3 regions of the Arthrobacter sp. HS15c genome follow, and region 2 is predicted to be linked to each of the others. Evidence: riboswitches for the same ligand, from Rfam matches in the RefSeq annotation. Region 2 holds a riboswitch; each other region holds the start of a gene.

Region 1 (3,448 bases), on a different contig from region 2:
TCCTGACGGCGCCCGTGGTCAAGTTTGGGGCCACCCCGTGCCACGTGCGGTCTCCTTCGCCAGATGCCCTTGGGTATCCTTCGAATTTACCGCATGTAAAGGGCGACTCAGGTCAGTCGTCGGTGCAGGGGGCTGCGCCGGCCGTGCCGGGCGTGTTGGGTGCCCAGTCCGGGTAGGTGCGGGTGTCGTTGGCCGGAACCCAGCGGCCTGAATCCACCACATAGTCCCAGCCCAGGCCGGTCCGGCGGAGTTCCTCGATGCCGGCCAGGAGCCGCTGGGCGTCCTCGAGCCGTGACCCCAGGCCGAAGCTCGCCCGCAGGGACCCGGACGGAAGGCCCAGGCGCTTGAGCAGCGGGTGGGCGCAGAATCGGCCGTCCCGGAGACCCACTCCGTGTTCAGCTGACAGGTAGGCGGCCACCAAACCGGCGTCGTAGCCCTCGACGGAGAAGTTCACCACGCCGATGGTGTCCGTGTCCGGGTCCGTGTCCTGGAAAATCTGGTGCACGGTGACGCCGTCGATTTTGTGGAGTCCCTCGACCAGGAAGGAACGGATGGCTGACTCGTGGGCGTGCCAGCGGTCCGGGTCCAGTGCCGCGATCACCTGGGTGGCGCGGGCCAGCGTGGCGGCGCCCAGGACGTTGGGGGAGCCGCCCTCGTGCCGGGCGGGACCGGTGGCCCAGCTGACGCCGTCGAGCCTGGCCTCACGGACCGCGCCGCCGCCGGCAAGGTGCGGCGTGCCGGCGTCGAGCCAGTCCGTTCGGCCCACGAGGACGCCTGCGCCGAACGGAGCGTAGAGCTTGTGCCCGGAGAAGGCGAGGTAGTCGACGTCGTCGGCGCTGATGTTGATGCGGCGGTGGGGCGCGAGCTGCGCCGCGTCCACGACGATCCGGGCGCCGTGCTCGTGCGCCAGGGCGGCGAGTGCCCGGATGGGCAGGATTTCGCCGGTGACGTTGGAGGCGCCCGTGACGGCGAGCAGGCTGACCCCGCCCTGTTCAAGCTCGGCGCGGAGGGCCTCAACGGTGCCGGCCAGGGTGTCGGCGGCAATAACGCTGCGGTGCGGGACGCCCTGCCACGGCAGGAGGTTGGCGTGGTGCTCGATGTCGAGGTACAGGACGTCGCCGGCGGGGCGGCCGTCCACCGTCGGGAGACAGCCTGCCAGGAGGTTCAGCGAATCGGTGGTGTTCCTGGTGAAGATGACGGAGTCGCCGGCCCGTCCGCCCACAAAGTCACGCACGATGTTCCGGGCGTTCTCGTAGACCGACGTGCTGATCTGGGATGCGTAGCCTGCGCCGCGGTGGACGCTGGCGTAGAACGGCAGGATTTCGTTGAGGTACGCGGAAACCACCGAGAGGGCCGGGGCGGAGGCACCGTAGTCGAGGTTGGCGTAGCGGACGTGTCCGCCCTGGATCAGCGGGGCTTGGATTTCGGCGCCGGTAACGGCGGAGAGCGGCCGGCCGGCAACGGCAAGCCGTTCGCTGAACAGGGCTGCGGTGTCGGTGCCGGCTGCGGACTGCGGGCGGACGGCGGTGTTGGGGGAGACGGTGGCTGTTGTCACAGAGACCTCACTTTAGAGGGACTCCCTGTCCCGGGAATCCGCGCTTGCCGGGTCCGTTCCGGACCGGCCTGGTCGTCACCCGGGGCACCCCACCGCGAATGGAGGGTTGCCGGCCAGCAAACCGGGGTTTCGCGCTGGCACTCGTGACCTGTTAAGAGCGTAGAACATGGGCGGGGCGGGCAGGAAGCCGGTCCGAATGTTAAGGCTTTTGTTACGCGGGGCCCGGAATTGTCGCATTTGTCCGAAGATACGACGGCGGACCCCCCCCTTCCGGAGGCGTCCGCCGCTGATAATTCGGTATAAGAGTCCGCTAGAGCAGGTCGTCAAGCCCGGGGTTGAGCCGCTTGAGGACTTCCGAATGCAGGATGGAGTTGGTGGCCAGGGCGTTGCCGCCGAACGGGCCGTCCTCTCCCTCGAGGGATGTGAACCGGCCGCCTGCCTCCACCACAATCGGCACCAGCGCCGCCATGTCGTAGAGATTGAGCTCCGGTTCGCAGGCGATGTCCACGGAGCCTTCTGCCACCATGCAATAGGACCAGAAGTCGCCGTACGCGCGCGTGCGCCAGACGTCTTCGGTCAGGCCAAGGAAGTCATCAAGGTTCCCGCGGTCCTTCCAGCCGCTCAGGCTGGAGTAGGACAGGGACGCATCCGAGAGCTTCGAGACGTCGGATACTTTCAGCCTGGTGGCAGCGGCCAGTGACCGGCCCATGTACGCGCCGGCGCCCTTGGCGGCCCACCAGCGCTTGCCCAGTGCAGGGGCACTGACAACGCCGACGACGGGCTCGCCTTCGTCAACAAGCGCAATCAGGGTCGCCCAGACCGGGACACCACGGACAAAGTTCTTCGTGCCGTCGATGGGGTCGATGATCCAGCGGCGGGAGCCGTGGCCTGAACTGCCGAATTCCTCGCCCAGGACGGCGTCACGGGGGCGGGAACGGGACAGCTGGCCGCGGATGGCTTCCTCGGCGGCCTTGTCCGCATCAGTGACCGGCGTCAGGTCCGGCTTGGTCTCGATGTGGAGGTCCAGGGCCTTGAAGCGGCTCATGGTCTGGTCGTCCACGGAATCGGCCAGCACGTGGGCCAGGCGCAGGTCATCGTTGTAGCTCGAAGCGGGTTGGATCATGGTTCCAAACTACCGTCAAAGCGCCGTGTGGTTGGGGACCCCGGCCACTGGAACCGTCCGGAAAGCGCCCGGTGCCTCTCCAGCCGGGCCAGTCAGGGTCAGTTGACGCTGCCCAGTTCCTTGGTTTCCTGCCCCACCATCCGGGGGTCGGTGCCCAGCAGGCGCCGCAGCGATCCAAGCCTCGCCGGTCCGGTCGGGCCGGCATGGCCCTCGGTGACCCACGCGTCGAGGCCGCAGTTGACGGCGCCTGTGGTGTGTTTGCAGCCACGCTCGCAGGCATCGGTGCCCGGTTCCAGGTCCGGGAAGGACCGGAGGATGCGGTCGGGGTCCACATGGGCCAGGCCGAAGGAGCGGATGCCGGGGGTGTCGATGATCCAGCTACCTGCAGGGGCGTCAGTCAGTTTGAGTGCGAGGGCTGAGGAGGACGTGTGGCGTCCCCGGCCGGTCACGGCATTGACGCCGCCGGTGGCACGCTCCGCCCCGGTCAGGGCATTGACCATGGTGGACTTGCCGACGCCGGAGTGCCCCAGCATGACCGTCACCTTGCCGTCGAGGTGGGCCCGGAGCTGGGCGACGGCATCGCTGTCGAGGCGTGCAGAAAGCCCGTCGTCGGAGCGGGCGTCGATGCCGGACGCTTCGGAGTCGGCCGTGCGGCTGATGATGACCGGGAAGTCCAGGTGTTCGTAGTTGGACAGCAGCTCGGCGGGGTCTTTGACGTCCGCCTTGGTGACCAGGAGCAGCGGCTCGATGCCGGCATCGTACGCGGCCAC
Region 2 (3,448 bases):
CGATGGCTCGCTGCTGCACGTGGTGCTGCTGGACGGGCGGATGGTCGGCTCCTGGCGGCACACGCTGCTCCCCGGCCGGTGCGAACTGGACATCCGCCTGTTCGATCCGGCCGGTCCGGTGCCCGGCTCCCCGCTGGCCAACGCCGTGGAAGACGCAGTGGACAGATATGGGGCCTTCCTGGGAACCCCGGCCGTCCGCGTGCGCACCGGGGCTAAGCTGGAAGGACACACATGAGAGGCGCTACACCGTGAACAGCTTGTTCTTCTGGATCATCATTCTGTCGTTCCTGATTCCGATGGCGATGCGGATGTACCGGAAATCCGTCAACAAGCGGAACCAGGAACAGAGCTTCTCCGGACGCTACCCGGACCAGTTCCCCGGCGGCGGCCAGTTCCCCGGGCAACAGAGCCGCCAGCCGCGTGACGGCTACACCCAGCAGGACTACATGAGCGGCGGCTTCCGCCAGCTCGACGGCCCGCAGCCCCTGCCGCCCAGCCAGCCGCTGCCGCCCATGATGCCCGTTCCGCCCGCGGACCAGCAGTTCCCGCCGTACGGCCAGCCTGTGCCGGGCCAGGCCGCGGAGGCACCGCAGCAGCCTGCCGCCCCCGCAACTCCCCCGCCGCCGTCGGCCCCGCAGGGCTTCCGGGCCCGCAAACTCGCGGAACTGGACCAGCAGTACAGCAACGGCGAGATGGCCGTGGACGAGTACATGAAGCGGCGCTCCGAAATCATGGACGGCTAGCCAGCCGGGACAGTCGGCCGGGCAACCCAGTCAGACCAGGAACGTCTTCCGGAGCTGGCTGCCCAGCTGGCCGATCTCGGTCAGGAAGCCGTCGTGGCCGATGGGTGCTTCAATGACGTGGACATCCACGTCTCCGGGAAGTGCCGCGGCGAGTTCGTGGGACTGCGACGGGAAGTAGAGCCGGTCCGAGTCCACCGCGGCCACGAAGAACCTGGCGGTTGCCCGGGCCAGGGTTTCGGCGAGGGAACCCCTGCCGCGGCAGACGTCGTGGCTCATGAGAGCCTCGGTGATGGCAATGTAGCTGTTGGCATCAAAGCGGCTGACGAGCTTGCTGCCCTGGTGGTCCAGGTAGCTCTCCACCTGGTAGCGGCCCCGGTCCCCCAGCGCCGCTGCCTGCAGCGGGGTTTCGGGAGCCTGGGGCGACCGGCCGAACCGGCCGTCGAATTCCTGGGCTGACCGGTACGTGATGTGGGCGATCCGCCGTGCCAGGGCCAGCCCGTCCTCAGGGAAGGCTCCGCCGTAGTAGTCGCCGTCGTTGAAGTTGGCGTCCTGGCGGATGGCGAGGGTCTGGGCCTGTGCGAAGGCGATCTGCTCTGCGGTGCTGGCGGCGCCGATGGAGATCACGGCACAGCGCTCAACCCGGTCCGGGTAGGTCACGGCCCATTCCAGGGCGCGGGCTCCGCCCATGGACCCGCCCAGGACGGCATACCAGCTGCCGATGCCCAGCTGGTCCGCCAGCCGGGCCTCGGCTGCGGTGCTGTCACGGAGGGTCACGAGCGGGAAGCGTGAGCCCCACGGCTGCCCGTCCGGTGCGGGCGACGACGGGCCGGTGGAACCGTAACAGCCGCCCACGATGTTGATGGACACCACAAAGAACCTGTCCGTGTCTACCGGCGCGCCCGGGCCTGCCAGCTGCTCCCACCAGCCGGGCTCGTCGCTGTCGCCGCGCGTCACGTGCGTGCTGCCGGTCAGGGCGTGCTCAATGAGGACGGCATTGGAGCCGTCCTCATTGAGCGTTCCCCACGTTTCATAGGCGAGCGTGACTTCGGGCAGGTAGCCGCCCGCCTCGAGTTCAAGTCCGCCAATGCTGGCGTAACGGACCACGCCGTTTTCGGGTACTGCTGTACGGGAGACGGTAATCGTCATGTGGAGACCTTTTCTACGCGCTTGCCCGCCGTCAAGTGACCGGCAGGCCAGGTCTTCACCCGGGGCACCCCACCGCGGAAGGAGGGTTGCCGGCCAGCAAGCCGGGGCTGTCGCTGGCACTCATGACCTCCTCCGAGTGTACGAAACCGCCCCCGTGTATGGCTAAGAGTGTGACTGGTTTATGACTCCCCGAGGCTGGGCCGGTCCGGACCGGCGCCCTACTTTGCCGCCTTGGCTGCCCGGAATCCGGCCTCCAGGTCGGCCAGAATGTCGTCAATGTGTTCGATCCCCACGGACAGGCGCACCAGGCCCGGCGTCACGCCCGCAACCGCCTGCTGCTCCGCGGAGAGCTGGCTGTGCGTGGTCGACGCCGGGTGGATGACCAGGGAGCGCACGTCACCGATGTTCGCCACGTGGCTGTGCAGCTCCAGGGCATCCACAAAGCGTTTCCCCGCTTCGGCCCCGCCGGCCAGGTTGAAGGCCACCACCGCGCCGGTACCCAACGGCCCGTATTTGCGTCCGCGCTCATACCAGGGGCTTGACGGGAGCCCGGCATAGGCGACCGATTCGACGTCGTCACGGGCCTCCAGCCACTGCGCCACGGCGACGGCGTTGGCAACGTGCCGTTCCACCCGCAGGCTCAGTGTCTCCAGGCCCTGCGCGATCAGGAAGGCGTTGAAGGGCGAGACGGCGGAGCCAAGGTCACGGAGCAACTGGACCCGGGCCTTGAGGATGTAGGAGAGGTTGGCGCCGAGGGCTCCGCCGGCGCCAAGGTCGCGGGCGTAGACCAGACCGTTGTAGGTGGGGTCCGGGGTGTTGAAGCCGGGGAACCGTTCCGGGTCCTTGCCGAAGTCGAAGTTGCCCGAATCCACGATTACCCCGGCGATGGCCGCGCCGTGCCCGCCAAGGTATTTCGTGGCGGAGTGGACCACGATGTCGGCGCCCCACTCCAGCGGCCGGATCAGGTACGGGGTGGAGAGCGTGTTGTCCACCACCAGCGGGACGCCGGCCTCGTGGGCAGTCCGGGACACCCCTTCAATATCGAGCACGTCCTGGCGCGGGTTGGACACCACCTCGGCAAAGAACAGCTTGGTGTTGGGCTGGACGGCGTCCCGCCAGTGGTCCAGGTTGTCCGGGTCCTCCACGAAGGTCACGGAGATGCCGAACTTCTTCAGCGTGTGGGCGAGCAGGTTGTAGGTTCCGCCGTAGAGGCTGGGGCTGGCCACCACGTGGTCCCCGGCCTCCGCGATGTTCAGGATGGCGAAGGTTTCGGCTGCCTGCCCCGAGCTCAGGAGCAGGGCCGCGAGCCCGCCCTCAAGGCTGGCGATCCGCTGTTCCACGGCGTCCTGCGTGGGGTTGCCGATGCGGGTGTAGATCGGCGCCAGTTCTGCGAGCGCGAAGCGGTTGGCGGCGCTTTCAGCACTGGGGAAGACGAACGACGTCGTCTGGTAGATCGGGAGCGCACGCGCCCCAGTGGCGCTGTCCGGCTCCTGGCCGGCGTGGATCTGGCGGGTTTCAAAAGACCATCCGTTGGACATTCAAGGCTCCTTTGACGTGGG
Region 3 (3,448 bases), on a different contig from region 2:
GGTGCCGGAGTAGACAATCACGTCCGCGCCGAGCTGGCCGCAGCGCTGCAGCAGGGGAGTGGCAAAGACATTGTCGACGACGACGGTGGCGCCGGCGGCGTGCGCCAGTTCGCTGACCGCGGCGATGTCAACGATTTCCTGCATCGGGTTGGACGGCGACTCGAAGAACACCGCGGTGGTGGGCTCCGACAGGGCGGCGCGCCACTGCTCCAGGTCAGTTCCGTCGACGAACACGGTCTCCACGCCCCAGCGCGGCAGGATCTCGTTCAGGATCACAAAGCAGGAACCGAACAGTGAACGGGCCGCAACCACGCGGTCACCGGCGGCGAGCAGGGCACCGAGGGCAGTGAACACGGCGGACATGCCGGACGCCGTCGCGAAGCACGCCTCGGTTCCCTCGAGCAGCCGGAGGCGTTCCTGGAACGTGGCCACGGAGGGGTTACCGTACCGGGAGTAGACGAAGCGCTCGTCCTCGCCGGTGAAGGCGCGCTCGGCAGCGGCAGCGGATTCGTAGACGAACCCGGAGTTCAGGAACACCGGCTCGGTGGTCTCCTGGAAGTTGGTGCGGTCCAGCCCGCCGCGGACTGCCTGGGTGTCAGGGCTCCAGCCGGCGGCATCGTCGTTAAAAGTCACTTAGTTCTTTCCCAGGTTGGTTGGCAGGCCGCGGTTCTTCCAGCCGTTGACGGTGCGCTCGCCATAGCGGTCCGGCTCGCCTTCGAAGCCCTCCAGGACGTTGTAGGACGTGAAGCCGGCCCGCGTCGCAGCATTGGCGGCGGCGATGGAACGCTGCCCGGAGCGGCAGATGAACAGCAGTTCGGTGCCGTTGTCCTCCGGCGCCTGCTGCGTGAGATCCGTGATGAAATCCGGGTTGGGAATGCCGCCGGGGAACGTCCACTGGATGAACAGGGGATCGTTCTCGGTGGCCTTGGTGTCCGGGATGCCGATGTGCGCCCACTCACCCTCCGTGCGGACATCCACCAGGATGGCGCCCTGCTCCAGCTTGGCCCAGGCTTCCTGCGGGGTCAGGTCTCCGGCGTAGCTCACGCGTGGCCCTCGCCGTCGAACTCAAGGTCTTCTACTGCTGTGGCGACGGCGGCGTCCGCGCTGGCGATGGCTGCAGGGAGGATGAGTGCCTGCGCCACAATCACCTGGCCGCCGTTGGACGTTGCGGCCGGGCTTCCGTGAAGGACATAACCTTCGGCCAGGGCGGTGGAAATCCGCTCACAAAAATTACGGTCGTCCGGGCCTGTAATAAGCCGGTACGACAGTCTTTCTTCAGGGGCAGGTGCGTCAGACACGACGGATCTCCTTCTCTCACGCTTGCAGCTCGAATCGGTCGATATGCCGAGTATTCACCTGAGGCACCCCGCCGCGAAAGGGAGGGTTGCCGACCGGCCAGTCAGGGCTTGGCGCCGGTTCTCATTACTCCCCAAAAACGTAACACTTGGCCCGCCCGGCCGCACCGCCGCCGTCGTCATGTTCCGTAACCAACACGTGCTTCCACCGCCGGCAGCCGGCCGGGACAATCAATCCATGGGGATATCTCGGCGGGGACCGGCTGCATTTGCGCGGGTGAGAACAGCCGCGGCCATCCTCGCGGTGGCCACAGTAGCCCTGGGTCTGGGCGGTTGCCGGGACATCCTCGCGCCGCCGCCGTGCATGCCGCCGGCGTACACCGTAACGCCGTCGGAGGTTAAGCCCGGTGACCAGGCCACGGTCAGCGCGCCGGACACCACCTGCGGTGCCCGCTACGGCCGGGACGCGCAGGTCCAGGTGACGGTCCGGGATGCGAACCGGGCGGTGATGCTGGAGGAGCTCGCTCCCATGACCGACGACGGCGGCTTCACCCTTCTGTTCACCGTCCCGCCTGCGGCGGCTCCCGGAGAGGCCGCCGTGATGGCGTACCCGTACAACCTGGACTGGTGCGACGACACCGGAGTCAACAACCGGGCCGGCGCTGGCCCCCAGACCCTCGTCCTGGTCTCGTGTGCCGAACGCAGGGTGCCGCTGGTGATCGTGGGTAGTACCGGGGGCTGAACAGGGGCGATGCCCGGACGGGGCGATCCCGGATAGGACGCGGAAACCGATTAGAGTTTGTTGGGGCACCGGCCACCAAATGCCGAAGCGCAGCCGTCCTTGGGGGGTCAACACCAGCATGCCAACTGCCACCGCCTTCCGGCCCGTGATGAAACCCGCGGCCGCGGCCCGTCTTCGTCCGTTGCCGGCAGCGCTGCTGGCGGCCCTGCTTCTGCTTCTGACCGTACTCCCCGCGGGCACTGCCAGCGCTGCCGAGCCTGTCCCGGGGAACGGCAAGCCGCTCCTTGGAGCTGTGCTGGAGTGGGGCGAGGATTCGGCCGAGGGCTTCGCCGAACGGTTGGGCGCCTCACCCGCGCTGCTCGGGCACGATATTTCACTCCCCGTCCGCTCCGCCGAGGAAAATGATGTCCGGGAGTTCCTTGGCCAGGCGTCTGCCCTGGGCTCCCACGCCATGCTCACGGTGCGCCCATCCGCTGCGCTGGCGCAGGTGGACGCCGCGGCCGCCGCGGCGTTCGCCACCAAGGTCCAGGCGCTGGCCGCCGGCTTCCAGGGCCAGCTCCTGATCCGGTTCGCGCCGGACATGAACTCGAGCTGGGTGGAATGGGGGCAGCAGCCGCCCGCTTACAAGGCGGCGTTCCGGAACGTCGCCGCAGGGTTCAAAGCCGCTGACGACGCCGGCACGGTCATGGTGTGGCAGCCATACCTCGGGCGGGACTACCCTTTCGAGCGCCACCGGAGTGCCCCGGCTCCGGGATCCGAGGGCTTCGCCGCCCTGGACACGAACGGTGACGGGACCTGGAACGGCTCAGATGCGGCCTATGCGCCCTATTATCCCGGCAACGACGCCGTGGAATGGGTGGGGTTTACCGCGTATCACGATGACACCGGCGGCAAATCCGCGGTCAACACCCTTCCCGTGGCGGGTGAGCTGGCCACGATGCTCACGCGCTCCGGCAGCGAGGATTTCTACGCCTCCTATGTCGTTGACCGGAACAAGCCTCTGGTCCTGCAGACCTCGGCCTTCTACAGCCCGGCCTCCGGTGGCGCCGGGAACCGGGACATCAAAACTTCCTGGTGGGCGCAGGCCCTCCAAGCAAGCACCTCCACGCGTTTTGACCGGATCGCCGCCGTCGTGTGGGACGAACGGACCAGCACCCGCGACACCGGTGTGGCCAGCATCGACTGGCGGCTGACCGGCGACGCCGGGACAGCTGGGGCCGCGCGCGCGGCTCTGGCGCAATCCGGGCTGACCACCGGGCCGGTGACGGTCACCAGCGGGGGCCAGCAGGCCACCAGGGCCAATTCCCTGACCGGAGCCGCTGCGTGGACTGTGGCCGCCGCCATGGCCATCCTCCTGGTCGCGCTGTGGCAACTCCCGCGGCGCGTAGGCGCGGTGGCCGCCTGGGGATAC

The links. Region 2 has a riboswitch for S-adenosylmethionine ahead of ABV518_RS19120 (homoserine O-acetyltransferase). Riboswitches for the same ligand answer to the same signal wherever they lie in the genome.
Region 1: it holds a riboswitch for S-adenosylmethionine, as region 2 does, so the genes downstream of both, ABV518_RS01000 (aminotransferase class V-fold PLP-dependent enzyme) here and ABV518_RS19120 (homoserine O-acetyltransferase) in region 2, are expected to answer to the same signal.
Region 3: it holds a riboswitch for S-adenosylmethionine, as region 2 does, so the genes downstream of both, ABV518_RS17585 (DUF1737 domain-containing protein) here and ABV518_RS19120 (homoserine O-acetyltransferase) in region 2, are expected to answer to the same signal.

Annotation. Positions count from the first base shown of each region.
Region 1 covers NZ_JBFOHM010000001.1:210,560-214,007, reverse strand. Annotated here, with positions in the region: gene ABV518_RS01005 (class I SAM-dependent methyltransferase) at 1-44, opposite strand, end outside; gene ABV518_RS01000 (aminotransferase class V-fold PLP-dependent enzyme) at 113-1,555, opposite strand; SAM riboswitch class IV at 1,591-1,704, opposite strand; gene hisN (histidinol-phosphatase) at 1,866-2,678, opposite strand; gene ABV518_RS00990 (ribosome small subunit-dependent GTPase A) at 2,777-3,448, opposite strand, start outside.
Region 2 covers NZ_JBFOHM010000012.1:45,002-48,449, reverse strand. Annotated here, with positions in the region: gene ABV518_RS19130 (winged helix DNA-binding domain-containing protein) at 1-235, shown strand, start outside; gene ABV518_RS19125 (hypothetical protein) at 249-743, shown strand; gene ABV518_RS19120 (homoserine O-acetyltransferase) at 774-1,889, opposite strand; SAM riboswitch class IV at 1,902-2,017, opposite strand; gene ABV518_RS19115 (bifunctional o-acetylhomoserine/o-acetylserine sulfhydrylase) at 2,108-3,427, opposite strand.
Region 3 covers NZ_JBFOHM010000010.1:149,743-153,190, reverse strand. Annotated here, with positions in the region: gene ABV518_RS17595 (O-succinylhomoserine sulfhydrylase) at 1-633, opposite strand, end outside; gene ABV518_RS17590 (rhodanese-like domain-containing protein) at 634-1,044, opposite strand; gene ABV518_RS17585 (DUF1737 domain-containing protein) at 1,041-1,298, opposite strand; SAM riboswitch class IV at 1,312-1,427, opposite strand; gene ABV518_RS17580 (hypothetical protein) at 1,573-2,037, shown strand; gene opgC (OpgC domain-containing protein) at 2,156-3,448, shown strand, end outside.